DNA from 2 places in the Dactylosporangium sp. CA-139114 genome. Region 2 is predicted to be linked to the other one. Evidence: predicted binding sites of a transcription regulator. Region 2 holds the regulator's gene; the other holds the start of a gene.

Region 1 (3,407 bases), 600 kb from region 2:
GGGTCTCGGTCACCGCATAGCACTTGGCGAATGCTGTGGGGATGGGGGAGGTAGTGGTGATGTAGGCGATGGACTCGTCCAGCAGGGTGCCGTCCAGCGTCTCGGCCAGCTCCGCGATCAGGTGCGAGCGCACCACGGCGCCGTCGGGGTCGTAGAGGTACGAGCCGATGGGCCCGACCGGGGCCTTGCGGTCCCCGGTGCCCGTGATGTGCGCGACTTGCCCGTCCCGCAGGAGTGTCGCCCGCCGGGGGACCTCGGCCAGCGGTCCGCACCAGGCCGCCGCCTCGACCACGTCCCCGTCGACCGACACCCACTCACCCTCCGCGCCCTCCGGCAGCAGCGCGTGATCGATCCCCGGCGCGAGCTTGAGCACCGTGTGCGGGACCCGGGCCGGCAGCGCGGTGACGAAGTCCCACGGCGGCGAGTACGCCCGCGGGTCGAACACCCGCCGCCCGCCCGACGTGCGCCGGGCCGGGTCGCAGAACACCGCCTCGATCGCGGCCAGCGGCGTCTCGGTCGCGTCGCGCGCCTCGACGAGGACCCGGTCGGCGAGGCCGAGCGCCCGGACGTTGGCGCGGGCGACCTCGGCCGTGGCGGGGTCGGCTTCCACGGCCAGCACGCGCATCCCGGCCCGCGCGAACGCGATCGTGTCCGCGCCGATCCCGCAGCCCAGGTCGGCCACCCGGGTCACGCCGGCCGCGGCGAGCCGTTCGGCCCTTCTCCGCGCGACCGTGGCCCGGGTCGCCTGCTCCAGTCCGGCGCGGGTGAAGAACATGACGGCGGCATCGGTACCGAACTTCGCCGCCGCCCTGCGCCGCAGCGCGACCTGGGTCAGCGCCGCCGCGGCGAGCTCGGGCGGCAGACCCCGCGCGCGCAGGGCGGAGGCCGCGGCCAGCGGATCGCCGTCGTGCAGCTGCGACGCGGCCGCCAGCGCGTCCCGCCCGGCCGCCGTGAACAGGGGCTGCACATCCTCGGGGCGCACGTGATCCTTCAAAGTCCGGGGTGATTTCGTGGCGTGTTTGGCACTCTAGTTGACGGAGTGCTAGCGACCGGCATAACCTCCGAGTTAGCACTCTCCTATGGAGGGTGCCAGACATACCCGGCCGGGGCCGGCACCCGCGACGACGGCTTCACCGGGCACTCGATTAGCAAGCTCGATACCCCAGGAGGGTATGCCCGTGACTACCGCGACGCAGGTTGCGATCAAGCCGCTCGAGGACCGCATCCTGGTCCAGGCCAACGAGGCTGAGACGACGACCGCCTCGGGCATCGTCATTCCGGACACCGCGAAGGAGAAGCCCCAGGAGGGCACCGTCATCGCGGTGGGCCCGGGTCGCATCGACGACAAGGGCAACCGGGTGCCGATCGACGTCAAGGTCGGCGACACCGTCATCTACTCGAAGTACGGCGGCACCGAGGTCAAGTACGCCGGCTCGGAGTACCTCGTGCTCTCGGCCCGCGACGTCCTCGCCGTCATCGAGAAGTGACCGTTTTTCACTAGAAGCAGTGGCCACCGCCCCGGACCCGTGCGAACAGGCGCGGGGCAGCCGGGGCGGTGTCGCTTTGAAGGGAATCCACACGCATGGCGAAGATCCTGAGCTTCTCCGACGAGGCGCGCCACCTTCTGGAGCACGGCGTCAACCACCTGGCCGACACGGTCAAGGTCACGCTCGGCCCCCGCGGGCGCAACGTCGTCCTGGACAAGAAGTTCGGCGCCCCGACCATCACCAACGACGGCGTGACGATCGCCAAGGAGATCGAGCTCGCCAACCCCTACGAGAACCTCGGTGCGCAGCTGGTCAAAGAGGTTGCCACCAAGACCAACGACGTCGCGGGTGACGGCACCACCACCGCGACCGTCCTGGCCCAGGCGCTCGTCCGCGAGGGCCTGCGCAACGTGGCCGCCGGCGCCAACCCGGCCGGCGTGAAGCGCGGCATCGACCAGGCCGCCGCCACGATCGTCCAGACCCTCAAGGACAAGGCCACCCCGGTCGAGAGCCACACCGAGATCGCGCAGGTCGCCACCATCTCCGCCCAGGACGCCACCATCGGCGACCTGATCGCCTCGGCCATGGAGCGCGTCGGCCGCGACGGGGTCATCACGGTGGAGGAGGGCTCGATGCTGACCACCGAGCTCGAGGTCACCGAGGGCATGCAGTTCGACAAGGGCTTCGTCTCCCCGCACTTCGTCACCGACGGCGAGGCGCAGGAGGCGGTCCTCGAGGACGCCTACGTCCTCATCACCACGCAGAAGATCTCCGCCATCGAGGAGCTCCTGCCGCTGCTGGAGAAGATCGTCCAGACCAGCAAGCCGCTGCTGATCATCGCCGAGGACGTCGAGGGCCAGGCCCTGTCGACCCTCGTGGTGAACGCCATCCGCAAGACCTTCAAGGTCGTCGCGGTCAAGGCCCCCGGCTTCGGCGAGCGCCGCAAGGCCATGCTGCAGGACATCGCGATCCTGACCGGCGCCGAGCTCGTCGCGCCCGAGCTGGGCTACAAGCTCGAGAACACGGGTCTCGAGCAGCTCGGCACCGCCCGCCGCGTGGTGGTCACCAAGGACCAGACCACGATCGTGGACGGCGGCGGAGACAAGTCCGAGGTCGCCGCCCGCGTCGAGCAGCTCCGCAAGGAGGTCGAGGCCTCCGACAGCGACTGGGACAAGGAGAAGCTGAACGAGCGCATCGCCAAGCTCTCCGGCGGCGTCGCGGTCATCAAGGCCGGCGCCGCGACCGAGATCGAGATGAAGGAGCGCAAGCACCGCATCGAGGACGCCATCTCGGCGACCAAGGCCGCGGTGCAGGAGGGCATCGTCCCCGGCGGCGGCGCGGCCCTCGCCCAGGTCGCCTCGGTCCTCGACGGCGACCTCGGCCTGACCGGCGACGAGAAGGTCGGCGTCGCGATCGTCCGCAAGGCTCTCGTGGAGCCGCTGCGGTGGATCGCCCAGAACGCGGGCTTCGACGGCTACGTCGTGGTCGGCAAGGTCCAGGCCCTCGACTTCGGCCAGGGCCTCGACGCGGCCACGGGCGAGTACGTCGACCTGGTCAAGTCCGGCATCGTCGACCCGGTGAAGGTGACCCACAGCGCGGTGGCCAACGCCGCGTCGATCGCGGGTCTGCTGCTCACCACCGAGAGCCTGATCGTGGAGAAGCCGGAGGCGGCCGAGCCGGCTGCCGCTGGCCACGGCCACGGGCACGGTCACGGGCACTCGCACGGGCCGGGCTTCTGACCGGTTCCCGCACCGCACGTTCGACGAGCCCCGGGTTTCGGCCCGGGGCTCGTCGCTGTCCGGGCCTCGGCACGGCCGGCTCAGGGAAAGATTAGGGACCCATTACGCGGCTGGTGGTGTGCGGATGATCGCCGCATGCTGTAACCGTGCACACTCGAAAGTTCGGTGCGCTCGCCGGCCT
Region 2 (3,407 bases):
GAGCGCCGCGGCGGTCATCGGCACGGTGACGCGGCAGTGCAGGTCGTCGTCCTTGCGCGAGTACACGTCGTGGGGGCGCTCGTGGATCTCGACGTAGAGGTCTCCGGGCGGGCCGCCGCCGGGGCCGACCTCGCCCTGCTGGGCGAGGCGGATGCGCATGCCGTCCTCGACGCCCGACGGGATCTTGACGGTGAGCGAGCGGCGGGTGCGGACCCGGCCGTCGCCGCCGCAGGTCGCGCACGGGTGCGGGATCACGGTGCCGAAGCCCTGGCAGGCCGAGCAGGGGCGGGCCGAGACGACCTGGCCGAGGAAGGTGCGCTGGACCGACTGGACCTCGCCGCGCCCCTGGCAGATCTCGCAGGTCTGCGGGTGGGTGCCCGCCGCGGTGCCGGCGCCCTGGCAGGTGCCGCAGACGACCGCGGTGTCGACCTGGATCGGGGCCTCGACGCCGAACGCGGTCTCGTGCAGGTCGAGGTCGAGGCGCAGGATCGCGTCGGCGCCCGGGCGCACGCGCGGGCGGGGCCCGCGGGCGGACTGGGTGCCGAAGAACGCGTCCATGATGTCCTGGAAGCCGACGAACGCGCCGCCGGCGGGGCCGCCCCCGCCGCCGCTGGGCGCGAGCGGGTCGCCGCCGAGGTCGACCATCTCCCGCTTGCGCGGGTCGGACAGGACCTCGTAGGCCGCGTTGATCTCCTTGAACTTCTCCTGCGCCGCCGGGTCGGGATTGACGTCCGGGTGGAACTCGCGGGCCAACCGCCGGTAGGCCCGCTTGATCTCATCGGGTGTGGAGTCCCGCTTGACGCCGAGAATCCCGTAATAGTCCTTCGCCACTGAGTCCTATGCCCCTGAGATAGATGTCAACTCTGTGCCAGCAGGTCGCCGACGTAGCGTGCCACGGCCCGCACGGTCGCGATGTTCGCGGGGTAGTCCATGCGGGTCGGGCCGAGCACGCCCATCCCGCCCACCACCATGGTGCCGGGTCCGTAGCCGGTGGCCACGATCGACGCGGTCCGCAGGTCCTCGATCTCGTTCTCGTCGCCGATGCGCACCCGGGTCATGCTGGGCTCGACCTCGCCGAAGAGCTTGAGCAGAATGACCTCCTCCTCGAGCGCCTCGAGGATCGGGCGCAGCGAGCCCTGGAAGTCCAGCAGGCCGCCGCGGGCCAGGTTGGCGGTGCCGGCGAGCGCGATGCGCTCCTCGGACCGCTCGACCAGCGTCTCCAGCAGGACGGTGGACAGCGCCGTCATCGGCGGCCGCAGACTCGGCGCGGTCTCCTCGACGAGCGCGACCACGAGCGGAGGCGTCTCCGCCAGCCGCTTGCCGACGAGCTTCTCGTTGATCAGGCGGCGCAGCTCGGTGACGTCGTCGGCCAGGATCGGCCCCGGGAGGTCGACCAGGCGCTGCTCGACACGGCCGGTCTCGGCGATCATCACCACCATGAGCCGTGTGGTGGAGATCGGCACGAGCTCGAAGTGCCGCACGCTCGCCCGCGACAGGCTGGGATACTGCACCACGGCCACCTGCCGGGTGAGCTGCGCGAGCAGCCGCACGGTGCGGTGGACCACGTCGTCGAGGTCGACCGCCCCGATCAGGAACCGCTCGATGGCCCGGCGCTCGGCCTGGCTCAGCGGCTTGACCCGGGAGAGCTTGTCGACGAAGAGGCGGTAGCCGGCGTCGGTGGGCACCCGGCCCGCACTGGTGTGCGGCTGTCGGATATATCCCTCCTCCTCCAGCACCGCCATGTCGTTGCGGACGGTCGCCGGGGATACCCGCAGGTTGTGCCGTTCGACGAGCGACTTGCTCCCGACCGGTTCCTGGGTGGCGACGTAGTCCTCGACGATGGCACGAAGCACTTCGAGCTTCCGCTCGTCAAGGCCCATGACACCTCCTTGAGGACTGGCACTCCCAACTGGTGAGTGCCAGTCTACGTCAGTCGCGCGGGGGCACGCGATGATCGTTTGGCGCACGATAGACGGTACGGCCGCTGTACTGGGTAAAACTTGTCCAAAAGACGTCATGTCGTGTCGCTGGCGCCACTTGATCGGTGCACCTACCGTGGCCCCATGAGTGAACCACCTCGCCCCGGGGAATACGGCATGCCGTCGGACCCCAACTCCGGGTACCCGCCCCAGCCGCCCGTGTCGGGTGGTGGCTACGCTCCGCCGCCGTCGAGCGGCGGCGGGGCCTATGGCACCCCGCCCACCTCGGGCGCCGGGTATGACCAGTCCGGCTACCAGCAGCCGGGTTACCAGCAGCCCGGCTACCAGCAGCAGTCCGGCGGCTATCAGCAGCCGGGCGGATACCAGCAGCCCGGTGGATACCAGCAGCCCGGATACCAGCAGCCCGGAGCCTACGGGCAGCCCGGCGCGCCGGCCGGCTACGCCAACAGCGACGAGAAGACGTGGGCGCTCATCGCCCACTTCGGGGGACTCGTCGTCGGCTTCATCGCCCCGCTCGTCGCGCTCCTGGCGAAGGGCAACGAGTCGCCGACCGTCAAGGCCCACGCGAACGAGGCCCTGAACTTCCAGATCACCTGGGGCATCGCCATGATCGTGGCGGTGGTCATCTCGATCTGCTCGTTCGGGATCCTGTTCTTCCTGCCCTTCCTGGTGTGGATCGTCATCATCGTCTTCGCCATCCTCGGTGGCATGAAGGCGAACAACGGGGAGCTGTACCGCTACCCGATGACGTTCCGCTTCCTCAAGTAGGACCCGGCTTTCCAGCAGGGGCGGCCCATCGGGCCGCCCCTGCTTACGTCAGCGCCCGGGCCACGCCGTCGGCCAGCAGACGTCCACGCAGCGTGAGCACCGCGCGGCCCGCCGCGAACGCGTCCGGGTCCAGCTGCCCGTCGGCGAGGCACTCGCGCGCCCCCGCGAGCCCGGCGGCGTCGAGCACCTCCAGCGGCAGGCCGTCCGCGAGCCGGATGCGCAGCAGCACGTCCTCCAGGTGCCGCTCGTCCGGCGTCAGGACCTCCCGGGCCTGCCCCGGCGACGCGGCGTCCGCGAGCCGCGCGGCATAGGTGTGCGGGTGCTTCACGTTCCACCAGCGCACCCCGCCGACGTGGCTGTGCGCGCCCGGCCCGAGCCCCCACCAGTCCCCGCCGCGCCAGTACAGCTCGTTGTGCCGGCACGGCGAGTCCTTCGACCAGTTCGAGACCTCGTACCACGTGAAGCCCGCGGCGTGCAGCGCCTCGTCGGCGGCGAGGTAGCGGTCCGCGGCCACGTCGTCGTCGGGGTACGGCAGCTCCCCGCGGCGCATCCGGGCGGCCATGCGCGTGCCGTCCTCGACGATGAGCGCGTACGCGCTGACGTGGTCGACCCCGGCGTCGATGACGGTCGCGAGGGACCCCGCGAAGTCCTCGGGCCGCTCCCCCGGCGTGCCGTAGATCAGGTCCAGGTTGACCCGCT

What was found. Region 2 encodes HrcA, which represses chaperone genes, less so after heat shock. Its sites were predicted from a motif close to GGTTNGCACNCTCNNNNNGAGNGTGCNAACC; they were not measured.
Region 1: the regulator HrcA is predicted to act here: its motif matches at 1,065-1,095, upstream of groES (co-chaperone GroES).

What each region holds. Positions count from the first base shown of each region.
Region 1 is NZ_CP192080.1:9,496,417-9,499,823, reverse strand. It holds gene ACQP2P_RS42600 (class I SAM-dependent methyltransferase) at 1-982, opposite strand, end outside; gene groES (co-chaperone GroES) at 1,173-1,487, shown strand; gene groL (chaperonin GroEL) at 1,583-3,226, shown strand; gene ACQP2P_RS42585 (molybdopterin-dependent oxidoreductase) at 3,373-3,407, shown strand, end outside.
Region 2 is NZ_CP192080.1:8,892,494-8,895,900, forward strand. It holds gene dnaJ (molecular chaperone DnaJ) at 1-831, opposite strand, end outside; gene hrcA (heat-inducible transcriptional repressor HrcA) at 858-1,880, opposite strand; gene ACQP2P_RS39875 (DUF4870 domain-containing protein) at 2,064-2,708, shown strand; gene hemW (radical SAM family heme chaperone HemW) at 2,752-3,407, opposite strand, start outside.